4 regions of the Geodermatophilus sp. DSM 44513 genome follow, and region 3 is predicted to be linked to each of the others. Evidence: riboswitches for the same ligand, from Rfam matches in the RefSeq annotation. Region 3 holds a riboswitch; each other region holds the start of a gene.
The links. Region 3 has a riboswitch for thiamine pyrophosphate ahead of thiM (hydroxyethylthiazole kinase). Riboswitches for the same ligand answer to the same signal wherever they lie in the genome.
Positions count from the first base shown of each region.

Region 1: it holds a riboswitch for thiamine pyrophosphate, as region 3 does, so the genes downstream of both, RTG05_RS10245 (sodium:solute symporter family transporter) here and thiM (hydroxyethylthiazole kinase) in region 3, are expected to answer to the same signal.
Region 2: it holds a riboswitch for thiamine pyrophosphate, as region 3 does, so the genes downstream of both, RTG05_RS19850 (purine-cytosine permease family protein) here and thiM (hydroxyethylthiazole kinase) in region 3, are expected to answer to the same signal.
Region 4: it holds a riboswitch for thiamine pyrophosphate, as region 3 does, so the genes downstream of both, RTG05_RS00400 (purine-cytosine permease family protein) here and thiM (hydroxyethylthiazole kinase) in region 3, are expected to answer to the same signal.

Region 1 is NZ_CP135963.1:2,110,208-2,114,908, forward strand. It holds gene RTG05_RS10240 (LuxE/PaaK family acyltransferase) at 1-580, opposite strand, end outside; gene RTG05_RS10245 (sodium:solute symporter family transporter) at 577-2,016, opposite strand; TPP riboswitch at 2,006-2,118, opposite strand; gene RTG05_RS10250 (hypothetical protein) at 2,194-2,448, opposite strand; gene RTG05_RS10255 (DUF427 domain-containing protein) at 2,687-3,481, shown strand; gene RTG05_RS10260 (oxidoreductase dimerization domain-containing protein) at 3,554-3,769, opposite strand; gene RTG05_RS10265 (phosphorylase family protein) at 3,977-4,189, opposite strand; gene RTG05_RS10270 (nucleoside phosphorylase-I family protein) at 4,314-4,643, opposite strand.
Region 2 is NZ_CP135963.1:4,097,748-4,102,448, reverse strand. It holds gene thiO (glycine oxidase ThiO) at 1-307, opposite strand, end outside; gene thiE (thiamine phosphate synthase) at 304-1,068, opposite strand; gene RTG05_RS19850 (purine-cytosine permease family protein) at 1,065-2,444, opposite strand; TPP riboswitch at 2,433-2,545, opposite strand; gene RTG05_RS19845 (DUF5999 family protein) at 3,110-3,313, opposite strand; gene RTG05_RS19840 (sensor domain-containing diguanylate cyclase) at 3,661-4,701, shown strand, end outside.
Region 3 is NZ_CP135963.1:4,570,678-4,575,378, forward strand. It holds gene RTG05_RS22005 (DEAD/DEAH box helicase) at 1-199, shown strand, start outside; gene RTG05_RS22010 (alcohol dehydrogenase catalytic domain-containing protein) at 248-1,261, opposite strand; TPP riboswitch at 1,264-1,358, opposite strand; TPP riboswitch at 1,399-1,494, shown strand; gene thiM (hydroxyethylthiazole kinase) at 1,488-2,276, shown strand; gene thiE (thiamine phosphate synthase) at 2,273-2,929, shown strand; gene thiD (bifunctional hydroxymethylpyrimidine kinase/phosphomethylpyrimidine kinase) at 2,926-3,741, shown strand; gene RTG05_RS22030 (flotillin family protein) at 3,817-4,701, opposite strand, start outside.
Region 4 is NZ_CP135963.1:79,158-83,858, reverse strand. It holds gene RTG05_RS00415 (Nramp family divalent metal transporter) at 1-444, shown strand, start outside; gene RTG05_RS00410 (TenA family protein) at 542-1,159, opposite strand; gene RTG05_RS00405 (TenA family protein) at 1,182-1,781, opposite strand; TPP riboswitch at 1,815-1,929, shown strand; gene RTG05_RS00400 (purine-cytosine permease family protein) at 1,918-3,255, shown strand; gene thiO (glycine oxidase ThiO) at 3,252-4,376, shown strand; gene thiS (sulfur carrier protein ThiS) at 4,367-4,567, shown strand; gene RTG05_RS00385 (thiazole synthase) at 4,573-4,701, shown strand, end outside.

The DNA.
Region 1 (4,701 bases), 2.2 Mb from region 3:
GGAGCCCGTCGAGGTCCAGCCCCTCGGCGCCGACGAAGGTGCCGCTGCCGGCGGCACCGAAGGAGTCGACCAGTCGCTGCAGGAAGTACGCCAGTGAGGAGTGCGGCTGCTGCTCCGGCGGCGGGTTGAGGACCAGCAGCCGCAACTGCGCCCGGTCCGGCAGGAACCACTGCCGGAAGCCGGTGCGCAGCGAGGCGTCGTACAGGTGCAGGTGCGGGTGGTGGTTGCGCCCCCGCCGGCCCGGGTCGGTGCTGCCGCTGGTCGTGAACACCGCCGCAGCCTGCTCCGGTGGTGCGCACGACAGCGTCAGCTCCCGGAAGGCGCTCAGCGGCACCGGCGGGATCTCCCGCCAGCCGCGCACCTGCCCGGGCTCTGCGCCGCGCGCCCGGCAGTAGCGCCGGTAGGGGCGGTTGCGCTCGTACTGGTCGGCGAACAGGTCCAGTGCGAGCCGGTCGAACTCCGCCTCCTGGGCCTGCGTCGGGCCGCCGTCGTCCCGGGTCTGCGCCGACGCCTCGATCCAGGCGAGCAGCCGCCGGTCCAGCTCACCGAGCTCGGGGACCGTGGGGGACCGGCCGTTCACCGGGCCACCCGCTCGTCCACGGGCCCGTCCAGCGGCCGGACCCGGCGCGGGAGTTCCCGCAGGTCGGTGCTGCGCCGGCCGAGGAGGGAGACCAGCACCGTCACCGCGGTGGACGCCGCCAGGGCCGCGGCGAAGGGCGGCAGCGACAGGCCGTCGGCGAACGTGGCGACGTCGACCGCGGCGGCGAGGGACCCGCCGGCGACCAGACCGTGCGCCAGGGCGCCGAGGAGGCCGGCCACGGCTCCGGCGACCGCGGCGGCCGGGGTGGTGCGGCGCCACAGCCCGAGGAAGGCCGGCGCGATCGTCGCCGCGCACAGCAGGTCGGCGACCAGGAACAGCCGGAGCACCGAGATTCCCTGGAAGGCCACGAGTGCCGGCACCACGGTGAGCAGCACCACGAGCAGCCGGGCGCCGCGCAGCCCCCACCGCGGCGCCTCGGTGACCACGGCCGCGGCGAGACCGCCCTGCAGCGTGTCGACGGTGGAGGTCACCAGGGCCACCGTGAAGACCAGGACGACGACCAGCACCCACTGCTCGGCCCCGGCCAGCAGCGCGAAGAAGGGCACCGGCGGGTTGCCGAGGTCCACCGCCGAGGCCGCGGCCAGCAGGCCGACCACCCCCGCGGGCAGCACCACGAGGACGCGCATCGCGGCACCCAGCAGCGCCCCGCGGGTCAGGGCCCGCTCGTCGCGCGCGGACCACACCCGCTGCCAGTAACCGTTGTGGAACAGGCTGGTGGCCAGGACGGCGACGACCAGGGTAGCCGCCCCCTCCAGCCCCGCGCCGTCGACGGCGAGCAGCCGCCCGGCGTCCTGGGGCCCCGAGTCCGGCAGCGCGCGGACGACGGCGATACCGACCACGCCGAGCAGCAGCAGGAGCAGCCAGCCCTGCCACGCGTCGGTGCGGATGGAGGCCCGCAGTCCCCCGTGGGCGGTGTACAGCGTGGTGACCGCGGCGACGGCGACCACGCCCACCCGCGGGTCCAGGCCGGACAGGCGCCCCAGCACCGCCCCGATGGCGGTCAACTCCGCGGCCAGCGCGACGAGCATGTACCCCAGGGAGATGCCCAGCACGTACGCGTGCATGACGCGTCCGAGGCGCAGCCGCACGAACTCCACGAGGTTGTGCCCGCGGGGGAGCAGCGCCCGCAGGCGGCGGCCGAGCAGCACCAGCGCCAGCAGGGGCAGGGTGATGGCCACCGCGTAGCCCACCACTCCAGCCAGGCCCACCGAGGCGCCCACCTCCGGCGGCGCGAACAACACCCACGCGCCGACGCCGGAGGCGAAGAAGGACAGCCCGAGGGCGCCGCCGCCCTGGGTGCCCCGGGCGACGGCGAACTCCTCCAGGTCCCGGTCGCGGCCGACCCCGAGGCCCACGCCGGCGAACAACAGCAGCACGGCGGCCACGGCCACCGCGGTCAGGGCGGTGCCCACCACGTCGAGTCCCTCCGCCGGCATTACCCGGTCAGGTTCCTGCGGTCGGCGACGCGTCCAGCCGCCCTCTCAGCCCGGTCCGCCCGAGCTCCCGTGTCTGCAGGACTAACACTACCCAGGCACCGCGCGGTCGCACCGGGCGGAGGGCGCCTGCCGCGCCGGCGGGCGACCGATCAGCGGTCACCACGCGGGGGAGGGGAGCCACCCGCCGGCGGCGGCGCGGAAGTGCTCCGGGGGCAGCCGGCCGGCTCCGGCCGGGACCGACCCGAGCAGCGGGACGCCCACCCGTGGCAGGTCCGCGAGGTTGCAGCGCTCGGCCATGCCCGGCTCGGCCGGCCAGGATCCGACGACCAGGCCGGCGGGTTCCAGGCCGCGGGCGCGCAGCGCCTCGACGGTCAGTCCGGTGTGGTTCAGCGTGCCGAGCCCGGCAGCCACCACGACACCGGATGGGGTCTGGCCGTGTCGTCGCTAGACGCCGACCGACTGCCGGCGGGCCCGCCAGGTCCGGCTCCGTCCCGTCGCCCGGCCGCACCCCCCGGGCAACGGCGGCGGAGCCTGGACAGCCCCCTCGTCCCGGGGGAGGCTGGCGTGCGCGGCGTCGTCCTGGACGTCGCGACCGGCCGGCTGAGCCGGGTCCGGTGAGCCGGCGCCCGAGCAGGAGAGGAGAGGGACCGTGTCGCTGACCCTAGGCACCGGGCCGCTCGCGCGGCCGTCGGCGGGGCAGCTGAACGCCGACCTGTGGTCGGTCGCGCCCGCGCACGCGCTGTTCCTCCACCCCGTGCAGGAGCGCATCCGGGGCATCCTCGGCGGGGAGACGGTGGTGGACACAACCGGCGCGGTGATGCTGCACGAGACGGGGCTGCTGCCACGCTGGTACCTGCCAGAGGCTCACGTGGCACCGGGCGTCTTGGAGCCGAGCGACACCCGCACCACCTGCCCGTTCAAGGGCGAGGCCGTGTACTGGCACCTGGCGGTCGACGGCCGGCGCGTGGCCGACGCGGCGTGGTCCTACCCCGACCCGGTGGAGGGCTGCCCGCCGCTGGCCGGCCTGGTCTCCTTCCCCTTCGAGGCCCTGGACACCTGGCTGGTCGAGGACGACGTGCAGATCGGCCACCCGCGCGACCCGTTCCACCGGGTCGACGTCCGCCGCTCGTCCCGGCACGTGGTGGTCCGCGTGGGCGGGCAGGTGGTCGCCGAGACCGGCAGCCCGTTCGCCGTGGTCGAGACCGGCCTGCCGGTGCGCTGGTACGTGCCGGGGTCCGACGTCCGGCCCGGCGTGCTGGAGCCGAGTGCCACGACGACGGTCTGCGCGTACAAGGGCGTGGCCACCTACGAGCACGTCGTGGTCGACGGGCACCGGTACGACGACGTCGTGTGGTGCTACCGCGAGCCGCTGCCGGAGGCGCTGCCGATCGCGGGACACCGGTCCTTCCACGGGGACGGCGTGGAAGTCGCGGTCACCACCTGAGCCGCCGGTCGGGCGAGCCGAGGCAGCTCTGCAGCGGGTCCGCGACGCCCGAGGTCGGCCCGGCCCGGTCGGTCAGGACACGCCGCGCTCCTGCTCGAGCAGGCGCAGCCAAACCTCGCTGAGGGTCGGGAACTCCGGTACCGCGTGCCAGCGGGTGTCGACGGGCACCTGGCCGACGATCGCGATGGTGGCCGCGTGCAGCAGCTCGCCGACCCCAGGGCCGACGAACGTCGCACCGACGAGCAGGCGGCTGTCAGCGTCGATGACCAGCTGGGCGGTGGCGTGCACACCCTGGCCCTCCCCTGACTGCTGAGCACCGGGTGCTCGTGCTCCGCCGGGAGACCCAGACGACGGGCGGCGCCCGATGAGCGCGGCCAGCCGGGGCGGTCGGCCGGAGCCGACGCCGGCCACCCGAGCCGCGCAGACCGGTCCGACGACCGCACCCGCAGCCCGTGACGCGACGGCCCAGGAGGGCCTTGGCGACGGCACGGCCGCTCAGGGCAGCCGCTCCAGCAGCCGCACGAGGAGGCTGCCGAGACCGCTGGCCGCGGCTCTGCCGGCGGAGACGACCTCGCCGGCGTCCAGCGGCTCGCCCGTGACACCGGCTGCGGCGTTGGTGACCAGCGACAGGCCGACCACCTCCAGCCCGGCGGCGCGGGCCGCGATCGCCTCCAGTGCGGTGGACATGCCGACCAGGTCGGCGCCCATCGTGCGCAGCATGCGGATCTCGGGGTCTCGAAGTGCGGTCCCGGCAGCGCGGCGTAGACGCCCTCGGTCAGCGACGGGTCGAGCTCGCGGGCCAGGGCGCGCAGCCGCGGGGAGTACAGCGCGGTCAGGTCCAGGTGGTCGGCGATGAGGACGACCTGTCCCACCCGGTGGTCGGGACGCAGCCGCCTGCGGCGTTGGTCAGCACGACGGTGCGTACGCCGGCCGTGGGTGCCGTCCGCACTCCGTGCACGACCGGTTCCACGCCGCGACCCTCGTAGAGGTGCGTACGCCCCAGGAAGAGCAGCACCTTGCGCTCACCGACCCGCACCGACCGGATCTGTCCGCCGTGCCCGAGCGCGGTCGGAGCGCTGAAGCCGGCGAGGTCGCCGATCGCCACCGAGGAGGCCGCCTCGCCGAAGGTCCCGGCAGCGGGTGCCCAGCCCGAACCCATCACGATGGCGACGTCGTGGTCACTCCCGAGGGCGTCCTCGAGCTGCTCGGCGGCCCGGTCG
Region 2 (4,701 bases), 470 kb from region 3:
GCATGTCATCGGTGTCGAAACCGACGACCACGGTGCCGGCCGTGCGCAGCCCGACGTCGATTCCGCTGGCCGCCTGCACGTCAGTTACGAATGCGGGAAACCGTTGCAGCGAGGCCTGGCACAGCGCCAGCAGCGCCTCCTCGCCGTAGGTGACCTCGCTCACCGGCGCCAGCATCCCGGCCGCTGCGTAGGAGGCGCCGCTGCCCGGCGCCTCGTCGATCACGGTCACTGGCAGCCCGCGCTGCGCGCACCGCCAGGCCACGGCCAGCCCGATCAGGCCACCGCCGGCGACCACAATTTCGCTCATCGGGGCCCCGACCGCCGGCCGCGCTCGGCCGGGCCTGGTTCCGGGCGTGGTGGTCGGCTCTGCGGCGCGCCCCCGAGCGCGGCCAGCAGCGCCCGGGTGGCCAATCCTGGATCCGGCGCGTCGGACACCGCGGAGACCACGGCCACCCCGGCGGCCCCGGCTGTCAGCAGCGCGGGGATCCGGTCGGCGGTGATGCCGCCGATGGCGATCACCGGAACGGCGACCGCTTCCGCGACCGCCGCGACGCCGTCGACACCCAGCGGGTCCGGCAGCCCCGGCTTGGTTGCGGTGGAGAAGGCCGGGCCCACCCCGAGGTAGTCCGCGCCGGCCGCCACCAGCTCGGTGGCGGCCGCGGCGGTGCGCGCCGTGCCACCCAGCAGATGGGCCGGCCCGGCGACCGATCGCGCCGCGGCCACCGGCAGGTCCCCGGCCCCCAGGTGGGTGCCGGCTGCGCCGACGGCCAAAGCGATGTCGACCCGGTCGTTGACCAGGCATGTCGCTCCCCGTCGGCGGCAGACCTCCACGACCCGGGCGGCGAAGTCGTACAGCGCCCGGTCCGGGCAGAACTTCACCCGGACCTGCACGATCCGCGCGCCGGCCGCCACCGCCGCGGAAACGACAGCCAGGGCGTCTCTGCCCTCGCGGGCGTCGGTCAGCACGTGTAGTCCGCTGATCCGCCGGCGAACCTCGGCGCCCCGGTCCGGGTCGACCGGAATCGGTGCGTTGGTCCGGCCGGCGGCGAGCACCCGGCGGCCGGTCATCGGACGGCCTCCGATCGGGCGAGCGTGGACCGGGGCCGCCGGCGGCGGGCGAACAGCCCGCCGAGCAGGCAGAGCAGCGCGGTGAGGACGGCGGCCACCGCGAGGCTGACCAGCGACGCCGACCAGCCGTTGGCCGGATCGATGCCCAGGTCGGCCTGGCGGGCGGCCCACCACGCCGTCCAGCCGGCGCCCGGCCCGGTGAAGAAGGTCGGCAGGGTGAGTTGGTAGGCGACGAAGCCGGCCGCCCACGCCAGCAGCGGCCCCGGGCGCGCCGGGGCGGTGTCCGATACGTCCCAGCCGCCGCGCGGCAGCAGCCAGTAGGCGACGACGAACACCCCGACGAGCGGGACGAACACTGCGCCGATCAGGAATAGGAACGGCTCGTAGGCGACCAGGTCCACCGCGAGTGCGAGCCCGGTGGCCACCAGCCCGACGCCTGCGGCCAGCACCCGGCGATCGAGGCGACCCACGATGTTCTGCGCCGAGACCGCAGTGGAGTAGACGTTGGCGAAGGCCTCGTCGACCTCGACCACCAGCAGCACCAGCACGGCCAGCAGTCCCAGCGGCACGGCCAGCAGCGCGTCTACGACGTCCAGACCGCCCCGGCCGTAGGCGACCAGGGCCAGCACACCCAGGGTGAACAGGGCCACGGTGGCCATCCCGTAGCCGACAGCGACACCGGCGAACGCCGCCCGCCCGCGCCGGACGTGCCGGGTGTAGTCCGCCGCCAGCGGAAACCACGAGACCGGCAGAGCGATCACGATGTCGGCCGCGGTCCAGAACGATCCGGCTCCGCCCTCGGTGACCGGCGGCAGCGGCCGGGAAAGCACCTCGGCGAACAGGTAGACGATCGCGGCCAGCGCCGCCCACACCGCGTAGCGCGCCAGCACCCGCACCGCCCCCAGCGGGCGCAGCGCCATCAGCGTCGCGAGTGCGCCCGCGACCAGCACGAACGGCCAGCGCGGCGCACCCAGCGCCCGCGAGGCGGCCTCGGCGATGATCCACACCTCGAACGCCGCCCAGCCCACGCACTGCACCACATTGAGGGCGGTCGGCAGCCAGGAGGTCCGCCGGCCCAGCAGCCCCCGCATCAGCACCATCGCCGGCACGCCCTCCCGGGCGCCGGCCGCCGCGCCCAGGCCCAGCAGCACCGAGCCGATCACCGCACCGGTGACGATCGCGCCGATCGTCACCGACAGCGGGCGGTCGGCGAGAACCACGTACGTGGCCGCCACCGGCAGCAGCAGGCTGATCCCCAGGCTGCCCCACAACCCCACCGTCTCCCCGAGGCCCAGCATCCGCGGCGGCGGCTGCGACAGTGTGATCGGGGCATCCCCCGACGACGTGGTGGCACCGACGGCGCCCGACGGGCTCATGCTCGCTCCCTACGCCGGCATTACCCGGTCAGGTTCCAGCGGTCGGCGGCACATCAGCCGCCCTCTCAGCCCGGTTGTTCCGAGCTCCCGCACATCGCCCTTGCAGCCTAGCGAGGCGTCTACTCCCCGGGTACCGCAGGGCCAGGGGGATAGAGGTTCACTGGCACTCCTGGTGTGTTCTTCAGGGACAGTGGCGATTCGCAATAGGCCTGAGCTGTCGACGGCACGACAGTCATCTCGGCTCGAGGATCCTCACGTCGACGAGCACCACCAGAGTGACTCATGGGCGTGAAGCGGACGAACCTGCCGACATTGCGGGAGAGCCTGAATGCCACCACGGTCTCGGCCACATCGAGGTCTTCAACGGCATCGGCGCATGACGCAGTTCGAAAGCCGCTGCTGCGTCTAACTAGCGGCAAGGTTCGGCGATCTGCCCCTGCACGTGGACAGGACGGTTGTTCGCACTCAAGGGAGGATGAGAGTGGCGGGTCAGGCCACAACGAGTGGTCCCCCCGCGGATCCCAGGCCTCGGCCCATGTCCAGGTGCCCCGCAGTCACTTGCCAGGGGGCCTGCTTTGCGCTCTCCTCGAGCCGGGCCGGACACGCCGGATGTCGTGCCTGGACAGAGCTGAGACGGGTCGGCCCGCGGCGGGCGCAGGCGGTGCTCAGCGACTGGCTAGCTCCGGCCTGAGCCAGGTGTGGTGGTGCCGGACGGCCCTGCCGTCGGGGAGGAGTTCCCTGTCGTCATCGAAGAGGATCACGCCGTTGCAGAGCAGGTTCAAGCCCTGCTCGGGATGGGCGCTGACGGCAGCCGCCAACTCACCCGTGTCGCTGGTCACGTGGGGCCAGGGGGTTCCGTGTCGGCACATCGGGATCTCATCCGCTGGGGGTACCCGGGGGAGCGGGTGGAGGTTACATTCTGCACCCGACCAGTTACCGAGCGGGAACAGTCTGCACCCGGAGTTCACATGACGTCGCGTGACGCAGACCACAATCTCGACCGATCGGGGTTGTGGTGCTCTCACCATGCTGAGCTCTGTGGCGCGACGTCAGATTGGGACGAAGACCTTCGTCAAGCGACGGTCCGCACATCGCCACCGAAGACACCGTCCGCTCCTCAGGCGGCAGCGACCGCGGCGAGGGGTATGGCCGGCGGGACGACTCTGCCGACACGAATCCACAGGCAGCGGTCCCGGACACCCCGACGGGGAGTGACATGGAGCCGTTGACCGGCCTGTTGCGGATCCTGACGACGATCCTGTTCGTGGGTCTGGCGGCGACGTCGTTGGTGCTGTGGCGTCGGCGGCGCGATGCCCCGGCGAAGTGGGCGGCGGTGAGCTTTGCGCTGCTCGCAGGCGCCACCACCGCCGGGGTTCTGCTCCCCGATACGGGCGGGGACGCGGTCCAGTGGGCACAAAAGGTCAGCGTCGCCGCCCTGGTTGCCTTCCCGTATTGCCTGCACCGGTTCGCGGTCGCCTTCACCGGGGTGTCCAGACTGGTGGAGAGGCTGGCCGCGGCGGCCACGGTCGCCCTCGTCGCCGCCACGCTGATCCTGCCGCCCATCTCGGAGGCGGGCGAGCCGGTACCGGCGTGGTCGCCGTGGTACATCGGCGCGGTCCTCCTCGTGTGGACGGGGCTGTCCCTGCTGGTCGCGGTGCGACTCTGGTCCTCGGGTCAGGGGCAGCCGAACGTGGTGCGCCGGCGCATGCGCCTGCTCGCGTACGCGTCGGTCGGACTCAGTTTCGCGCTCCTGACCGCCGGCTCCAGCCGGGACGTCTCCAGCCAGTGGCCGGGGCTGGTCGTGCAGAGCCTGGCCCTGGCCAGCACTGTCTCGTTCTGGGCGGGGCTGAATCCCCCGCGTCTGCTGTTGGCGTCCTGGCGTCAACCCGACGAAGCGGACCTCAACAAGGCTGTGGAGAGCCTGGTGGCGGCTACCAGGCGCGAGGATATTGCCGGCGGTCTCCTGCCTCATCTGGTGCGGGTGGTGGGCGGCCGCGGCGCTGCCTTGATCGACGACGAGCAGGGCGTGCTCGCCACCTACGGCGACCTGCGGATGCCCGAGATGTTCCACTCCGGGGGGAGCGGCGACGCTCCCGGCGAGACCACGTCGCCGCACCGTATCGACTTTCCCCTCCGCTCCGGGCGGTTGTCCCTATGGGTCAGCCCCTACACGCCGTTCTTCGGGCAGGAGGAACTCAACTGGGTGCGGTCCATGGCGAGCCTGCTCGACCTCGCCGTGGAACGCATCCGCCTTGCC
Region 3 (4,701 bases):
CACCCACCGCGACGGCCAGGTCTCCCCGTGGCGGGTGGCCTTCGCCGCGGACACCGTGGAGGAGCAGGTGGCCCGGGTGATGGTGGAGCGGCTGGCGGTCAGCGGCTCGACCGCGGGCGCGGACACCTCCGCGCTGCGGGAGGTCGCCGAGCTGCTGGACGCCGACTGGCTGCCACCGGCCACCCTCACCGACGGCTGACCCGCGCGGGCCGCCACCGGGACGAGCGGACGGCGGAGCGACGGGTGGTCAGGGCACGAGCACCGCGCGGCCCACGACGCGGCCGGCGCGCAGGTCCTCGAGCACCCGCGGGGCGTCGGCCAGCGGGTGCGTGCTCACGCTGGTGACCAGCCGGCCGCGGGCGGCCAGCTCCAGGGCCTCGACCAGCTCGGCGCGCCGGTTGCCGACGGAGGTGACGATCCGCTGCTCGGGCACCACCATCGCCAGCGGGTCGACCTCCACCCGCTCGGCGGAGTAGCCGACGTAGACCAGCGTGCCGCGCTTGCCCAGGGCGGCCAGCGCGGCGGCGCCGGTCTCCCGGGTGCCGACCAGCTCGAACACGACGTCCGCCCCACGGCCACCGGTGGCCTCCCGGACGGCGCCGGCGACGTCCCCGGCCGACGCGTCCACGGTCACCGCGGCGCCCAGCTCGCGGGCCAGCTCCAGCCGCCGTGCCGACCGGGCCACCGCGACCACCCGCGCGCCGGCCTCCCGCAGCACCTGCACCAACGCCAGCCCGACCCCGCCGACGCCGTACACGACGGCGTCCGACCCGGGCCGCACGCCGGCGACCGACACCGCGTGCAACGCCGTCGTCCCGCTGCAGCACAGCGTGGCCGCGGTGGGCAGGTCCACCCCCGCCGGCACGGGCACCACCGACGAGGCCGGGACGGCGACCTGCTCGGCGAACCCCCCGTCGGTGGCGAACGCGAGGAAGCCCAGCGGCGCGTCGCACAGGTGGTCGTCGCCGGCCCGGCACCAGCGGCACCGGTGGCAGGCGTGCAGGTAGTGGACGGCGACCCGGTCACCCACCGCGACGCCGTCGACCCCCTCGCCGAGCGCGGCCACCACCCCGGCGACCTCGTGGCCCAGGGTGATCGGGGTGCGGGCCGGGGTGAGCAGGCCGTCGAGGAAGTGCAGCTCGGTGCCGCACACCCCGGCCGCGGCGACGTCGAGCAGCACCTCGCCCGGACCGGGGCGAGGGGACTCGACGTCCTCGACGGTCAGGGGGTGTCCCACCCCGGAGAAACGGACAGCACGCACGCAACGGCCTCCCTACGCCGGCACGACCCGGACAGGTTCGGACGGTCGGCGGCCCCAGCCGCCCTCTCAGCCCGCTCGGCGCGGGCTCCCGTGGTCAGGGCCGGGACGCTACCGGGCCGACCGGCCGGTGTTACGTTCGGCTCGGCACGGGGTGTCCCCTCCCGGGGACTGAGAGCACACCCGTCGAACCTGCTCCAGTTCGCACTGGCGAAGGGATGTCACCGGCATGCCGGTCCTCGACCTGCGGGCCGCCTCCGCGGCGCTGCGCACCCGCACCCCCCTGGTGCACTGCCTGACCAACACCGTCGTGCAGACCGTCACCGCCAACGCCCTGCTGGCCGTCGGCGCCGCGCCGGCGATGGTGGACGCCCCGGAGGAGGCCGGCGACTTCGCCGCGGTCGCCTCCGCGGTGCTGGTCAACGTGGGCACCGTCTCCGCCCGCACCGCCGAGGCCATGCGGCTGGCCGCCCGCGCGGCCGGGACGGCCGGCACGCCGTGGGTGCTCGACCCGGTCGCGGTCGGCGGGCTGGCGTTCCGCACCGGACTGGCCGCCGAGCTGGTGGGGCTGCGGCCGACCGTCGTCCGCGGCAACGCCTCGGAGGTCATGGCGCTGGCCGGCGCGGGCGCCGGCGGCCGCGGCGTGGACAGCACCGACAGCGCCGAGGACGCCGCGAAGGCCGCCGCCGAGCTCGCCGCCCGCACCGGCGGGGTGGTCGCGGTCAGCGGCGCGGTCGACCTGGTCACGGACGGGCGGCGCACGGTCCGCGTCGGCGGCGGCTCGGCGCTGCTCACCCGCACCACCGGTGCCGGCTGCGCGCTGGGCGCCCTGGTCGCCGCCTACGTGGCCGCCACCGGCGACCCGCTCACCGGGGCGGTCGCCGCGCACGCGCACGTCGCCGTCGCCGCCGAGCGCGCCGCGGCGGTGGCCGGCGGCCCCGGCACCTTCACCCCCGCCTGGCTCGACGCGCTGGACGCCGTGGACGGCGACGCGCTGGCCGCGGCCGACGTCCGATGAGCAGGGCGTTCGACCCGACCCTCTACCTGGTCACCGACACCGCGCTGTGCCGCCCCCGCCCGGTGGCCGACGTCGTCCGCGCGGCCGTGGCCGGTGGCGTCACCACCGTCCAGGTCCGGGACAAGACCGCCGCCCGCCGCGAGCTGCTGGCGCTCACCCGGGCGGTGCAGGACGCGCTGGCCGGCCGGCCCGACGTCGCGCTGTGGGTCAACGACGCGGTCGACGTCGCGCTGCTCGCCGGGGCCGACGGCGTGCACCTCGGCCAGGACGACCTGCCCCCCGCCGAGGTGCGGGCCCTGCTCGGTCCCGACCGGCTGCTCGGGTTCAGCGTCTCCTCCGTCGCCGAGCTCGACGTCGCCCGCGCCCTGCCGCCCGGCACCGTCGACCTGGTGGGCATCGGCCCGGTGTGGTCGACGCCGACCAAGCCCGACGCCGGCACCGCGCTCGGCCCGGACGGCGTCCGCGCGCTGGCCGACGAGGCCCGGGCCGCGGGGTTCACCACCGTCGCGATCGGCGGCATCGACGCCGACCGGGCCGGCGAGGTGGCCGCCACCGGGGTGGACGGCGTGTGCGTCGTCTCGGCGATCTGCACGGCGGAGGACCCGCAGCGGGCGGCCCGCCGGCTGGACGAGTCGATCGGGGCGGCCCGGTGAGCGGGGTCGCGGTGGCGCTGACCGTGGCGGGGAGCGACCCCAGCGGCGGCGCCGGCATCCAGGCCGACCTGAAGACCTTCAGCGCGCTGGGCGTCTACGGCACCGCGGTGCTCACCGCGCTCACGGCGCAGAACACCCGCGGCGTCACCGGCGTGCACGCCGTCCCCGCCGCCTTCGTCGCCGAGCAGCTGGCCACGCTGTTCGCCGACGTCGGGGTGCACGCCACCAAGCTCGGCATGCTCGGCACCGCCGACGTGGTCCACGCGGTCGCGGAGGCGCTGGCCGCCCGCCCGGGCGGGCCGGTGGTGTGCGACCCGGTGATGGTGGCGACCAGCGGCGACCGGCTCATCGACGACACCGCCGTCGACGCCGTCCGCGCCGAGCTGCTGCCCCATGCCGACCTGGTGACGCCGAACGTGCCCGAGGCCGCCGTCCTGCTCGGCGTCGACCCGGCGACCGACGTCGACCAGCTGCCCGGCCAGGCCACCGCGCTGCTGGCGCTCGGCCCGCGGGCGGTGCTGCTCAAAGGCGGCCACCTGGGCGGCGAGGACAGCGTCGACGTGCTGGCCACCGCCGACGGCGTGACGGTCACCCGGCGGCCCAGGGTGCACACCACCTCGACGCACGGCACCGGGTGCACGCTGTCCTCCGCGCTCGCCGCGCTGGCCGCCCGCCACCGCACCGACGACTGGACCCGGCTGGTCGACCCGGCGCGGGACTACCTGCAGCGGGCGCTGCAGGCGGGCGGCACCCTGGGCGTCGGCTCCGGGCACGGTCCCGTGCACCACTTCGCCGGCGTCTGGGAGCGGTGAGCCCACCGCCACCCACCGTGATCATCGGCGAGTGGTGGGCCTACACCGGCGTGTCGAGCCGCCGGATGCCGATGATCACGGGCGGGGCGGGGCGTCCCCGTCGGTCGTGATCGGCACGCGGGTGGCACCACCGCCGTCCGCGGCGAAGCGGCGCAGCAGGGCGGCGACGTCCACGCCGGTGAGGTCGCCGGACAGCTGCAGCCCCTGGGCGACGTTGGCCGCGACCGAGCGACCCAGCGCGCCGGCGCCGTCGGCGGAGATGACGGTCATCTTGTCCACGCCCGCCAGCGGGGCGGCCGCGGCCTGCACGACCTCCGGCAGCACCTTGACCAGCATCTCCAGGACCGCGGCCTCGCCGTACTTGGCGAAGGCCTCCGAGCGGGCGTCCAGCGCCTCGGCCTCGGCCTGACCACGGGCGAGGATCGCCGCGGCCTCGGCGGTGCCCTCGCGCTCGACGGCGTCCGCGACCGCCTGCCGGCGCAGCTTCTCGGCCTCGCCGCGCTTGGCGCCCTCGACCGCCTCGGCCTCGGCCAGCGCCGACCGCCGCGCCCGCTCGCCCTCACCGGACAGCCGGGCCTGCTCGGCGGCGGCCTGCGCACCGGCGATCGTCGCCTGCCGCTGCGCCTCGGCGGTCAGGATGGCGGCGTTCTTGCGCGCCTCGGCCTCCTGCTCGACCTTGTACCGCTGGGCGTCGGCGGGCCGGCGCACCTGGGTGTCCAGCTGCCGCTCGGTGAGCGACGCCGTCCGGACGGCGACCTTCTCCTGCTCGGCGAGGATGGCCTGGTCCTGCGCGGCCTGCGCCAGCGGGCCGGCCGCCGCCGCGCGGGCCGTGGCCGCGTCGGTCTCCGCGGTGATCTCGGCCTGCCGCAGCGCCAGCTGCCGCTTGGCCACCGCGATCGCCTCGTCGGCGAGCAGCTGCTCCTGCTCGGCGGCCTGCCGGGCGCGCGCTTCGGCGATCGA
Region 4 (4,701 bases), 140 kb from region 3:
GGCTCGGCCGAGCAGGCCGGCTCGCTGGAGGGCGTGCACGCCGGGCTGGGCGACCAGCTCGGTGCCGGCGCGGCGCTGGCCTTCGCCCTGGCGCTGCTGGCGTCGGGCTTCGCGTCGTCCTCGGTCGGCACGCACGCCGGCCAGGTGGTCATGGCCGGCTTCCTCAAGCGGCACATCCCGGTGCTGGTCCGCCGGCTGGTGACCCTCGCCCCGGCGCTGCTGGTGCTGGTGCTCGGGGGCGACCCGACCACCGCGCTGGTCTGGTCCCAGGTCGTGCTCAGCTTCGGCATCCCGTTCGCCCTGGTGCCGCTGCTGTGGCTGACCAGCCGGCGCGACCTCATGGGCGGCTGGGTGAACCGGCGGGTCACCACCGTCGCCGGGTGCGTCGTCGCGGCGCTGATCATCGCCCTCAACGGCCACCTGCTGCTGGGCTTCGTGCTCTGAGCCCGCTCGCTCCACGGCCGAGCGTGTGCGCCGCCGCCCTGCTCCACCCGTCGGGAGGGGGCCTCGGCGCACACCGTCGCCGTCCGGCGAGCGCCCGTCAGGCCCCGCGCCAGGCGGCGTCGAAGAAGCCGACCTCCAGTGCCATCGCCCGCCGGTACGCCGTCCGGACGGCGGGGACGTCGGCGGCGTGCGAGTCCAGCAGCCGCTCCAGCGTGCCGGCCAGCGCGTCGAACCCCGGGTCGGCGTAGGTGGTGACCCACTCGGCGTAGTCCCCGGCGCGCCCGGGCGACAGCGAGCGGCCCAGGTGCGCGTACAGCCGCATGCACGGGGTCATCGCCGCGCAGGTCGCACCGACCCCGCCGAGGGACGCCGTGGCCAGCAGGAAGTCGGTGTAGGCGGTGGTCGCCGGCAGCGGCTGCACGCCGGCCAGGTCGATGCCCCAGCGGGCCGCGTAGCCGGCGTGCAGCGCCAGCTCCTCGCGGACCCCGGCGAGCAGGTCGGCGAAGGCGTCCAGGGTGGCCCGGTCGGGGCTGTGCGCCACCCCGAGGGCGTAGCCGCGGGCGAAGGACTCCAGGAAGAACGCGTCCTGGGCGACGTAGCCGGCGAAGCGCTCCCGCGGCAGCGTTCCGTCGCCGATCCCGGCCACGAACGGGTGCGCCAGCGCCGCGGCGGCCAGGTCGGCGTTCGCCGCCCACAGGTCGGCGGACAGGCTCACAGCGCCGCGTCCAGCGCCGTGCTCACAGCGCCGCGTCCAGCGCCATGTCCCAGAAGGCCACCTCGGCCGCGACCACCTCGGCGAAGGTCGCGTCGGCGTCCGGCGCGGGCGTGCCGTCGGCCGCCGCCGCCAGCCCGGCGACGTAGCCGGCGAACCCCGGCGTCGTCCAGTGCTCGACGAACTCCCGGTACCCGGGCGCGCCGGGCCGCGCGTGCGACCACGCGTCCAGGTAGGTGCGCTCGATGGTCCACAGCGCGGTCAGCGCCGTCCCGGCGTCAGCGGCGTCCAGCCGCCCGAGCAGCTCCGCGTAGCCGGCGGTGGCCGGCCGGGCCGGCGCCCCCAGGTCCAACCCGCGGACGGCGGCCTGCTGCTCGAACCAGGCCAGCTCCTCGACCAGCGCCACCAGCCCGCCGGCGAGCACCGCCTGCGCCGGCCGGGGCGCGCGGGCCAGCAACCGGGCCTGGAAGCGCAGCAGGTCGGCGACGAAGCGGGCGTCCTGCACCAGCCAGGTGTCGAAGGCGGCGACCGGGACGGTCCCGTCGCGCACGGCGTCGAGGAACGGGTGCCGGGTGGCCCGCCGCCAGTCGTCGGGGGAGCGGGAGGGGAGGTCGGCGACCGGCACGGCGGGGACTGTACGGACCGGGTCTAGGGTGGGCGCTGCACGTGCGGGAGCTCGGGCACCACCGGGCTGAGAGGGCGACTCGAGGCGTCGCCGACCGCTGGAACCTGACCGGGTAATGCCGGCGTAGGGAGCAGTCATGAGCACGTCGAACGCCGTCCCCGCGACCGGGGAGGCCCCCCTCACCCTCGCCGAGGCGCCCGCCCCCGTCCTCGGCCTGCGGGACACCTTCGGCCTGTGGGCCAACCTGGGCGTCAGCCTGCTGCTGCCGGTGGCCGCCGTCTTCGTCGTCCTCCCGGGCCGGCCGCTGTCGACCACGATCGGCGCCATCGTCGTCGGCGCCGTCATCGGCGCCACGCTGCTCGGGCTGGCCGCCGCCGCGGGGGCGCGCGAGCGGGTGCCCACGATGGTGCTGCTGCGCGGGCTGCTCGGCCGGCGCGCCTCCGCGCTGCCCACCGCGGTCAACCTGGTGCAGTGCGTCGGCTGGGCCACCTTCGAGATCGTCATCATCGCCGAGGCGGCGTCCCGGGTGCTGGACGCACCGCGGTGGCCGTTCGTGCTGCTCGCCGGGGTGCTGGCCACCGCGATGGCGCTGCGCCCGCTCGGGGTCGCCCGGGTGCTGGCCCGCTACGCGATCTGGGCGGCCCTCGCGGCGGTGGTCTACCTGTTCGTCAACGTCCTGGCCGAGCCGCTGCCGCCGCTGACGCAGGGCGCGGCCACCTCGTTCTGGACGGCGGCCGACATCGTCATCGCGCTGCCGGTCTCCTGGTTCCCGCTGGTCGCCGACTACACCCGGCACGCCCGCAGCGCCCGGGCCGCGGGTGCCGGCGCGGGGCTGGGCTACGGCCTGGCCACGATCGTGATGTTCACCCTCGGCGTCGTCGCGCTGGCCGCCTACGGCAGCGCCGGGTTCGACGTCATCGACGCGCTGCTGGCCGTCCCGCTGGGGGCCCTGGCCGTGCTGGTGCTGGTCACCGTGGAGCTGGACGAGGCCTTCGCCAACGTCTACTCCACCGCGGTGTCCGCGCAGAACATCGTCGCCCGGGCCGACCGGCGGCTGCTGGCCGTCGGCGTCGGCACGGTCGCCACGCTGCTGGCCCTGACCTTCGACATCGCCGCCTACGAGCCGTTCCTCTTCCTCATCGGCGCGGTGTTCGTGCCGCTGGCCGGTGTGCTGCTCGTCGCCTACGCCAGCACCCCGCGCGGGGCCTGGGACACCTCCGACACCGCCCCCGCACGGCCGGTGTTCCTGCTGCCGTGGGCGGCCGGCTTCCTCGCCTACCAGCTCACCCTGCCGACCTACTTCGCCGGCCCGGGTGCGGGCTGGACGGCGTGGTGGGCCGCCCGCCAGGCCGACCTGGGCATCGACCCGGCCAACGGCTGGTCGGCGTCCCTGGTCGGCCTGGCGGTGGCGGTGTCGCTCACCGCGCTGGTCTGCCTGCCCGGGGTGCTGCGCCGGCGGAGGGCGGCGGCATGACCGACGTCGCGGTCGCCGGCGGGGGGCTGATCGGGCTGGCCACGGCGTGGCGGGCCGCCCGGCGCGGGCTGTCGGTCACCGTCGTCGACGACTCCCCCGGCACCGGGGCGTCGGCCGCGGCGGCCGGCATGCTCGCCCCGGTCACCGAGGCCGGCTACCGCGAGGAGGCGCTGCTGCGCCTGGGCCTGGCGTCGGTCGAGCGCTGGCCGGCCTTCGCCGCGGAGCTGCGCGAGGCCACCGGGGCCGACGTCGGCCTGCGCACCGCCGGCACCCTCGTCGTCGGCTTCGACTCCGACGACGTGCAGGAGCTCGCCGCGCTGCACGCCTACCAGTGCGAGCTGGGGCTGGCCGCCGAGCGGCTCACCCCGCGGGAGGCCCGCCGCCGCGAGCCCGCCCTGACCCAGCGGGTGCGCGGCGGCCTGCTGGTCGCCGGCGACCACTCCGTCGACGGCCGGGCGCTGCACGCCGCCCTGCTGCGCGCGGCCGAGGACGCCGGCGTGCGGCTGGTGCGGGAGCGGGTCACCGCGCTGCGGGTGGACGGCGGCCGGGCGGCCGGGCTGGAGACGGCCGACGGGGGCACGGTGCTGGCGGGCGCCGTCGTCCTGGCCCTCGGGGCGCACAGCGGCGGCCTGCCCGGGGTGCCACCCCTGCCGGTGCGCCCGGTGAAGGGGCAGGTCCTCCGGCTGGCCGGGGCGGCGGACCTGCTGGAGGGCACGGTGCGCGCGCTGGTCCGCGGCCGGCACGTCTACCTCGTCCCCTACGCCGGTGACCGGCTGGTGGTCGGCGCCACGGTCGAGGACCGCGGGTTCGACCCCACCGTCACCGCGGGCGGGGTGCACGACCTGCTGCACGACGCGATCGACGTCGTCCCCGGGATCGGCGAGTGCGAGCTGGTCGAGACGCTGGCGCGCTGGCGGCCGGGCACCCCGGACAACGCCCCGCTGCTCGGCCCCGGCCCGCTGCCCGGGCTGGTGCTGGCCACCGGGCACCACCGCAACGGCGTGCTGCTCACCCCCGTCACCGCCGAGGTGACCGCCGAGCTGCTGGCCACCGGCACGCTGCCGGAGCTGGCCGCCCCCTTCACCGCCGACCGGTTCGAGAGGCAGTCGTCGTGGAAGTGACCGTCAACGGCGCGCGCACCGAGCTGGCCGCCGGCGCCACCGTCGCCGACCTGGTCGCCGCCCGCAGCGGTGGGCACGACCGGGTCGCCGTCGCGCTCAACGGGGACGTCGTCCCGCGCAGCAGCTGGCCGGCGACGCAGCTGTCCCCCGGCGACACCCTCGAGGTGCTCGCCCCCACCGCAGGAGGCTGATGACGATGACCACACAGGACCTGGCCCCGGCCCTGGAACGCGAGGAGGCCGCCGACCCGTTCGCCATCGCGGGGGAGACGTTCACCTCCCGGCTGCTGCTCGGCACCGGCGGCGTGCCCAGCCTGGAGACCCTG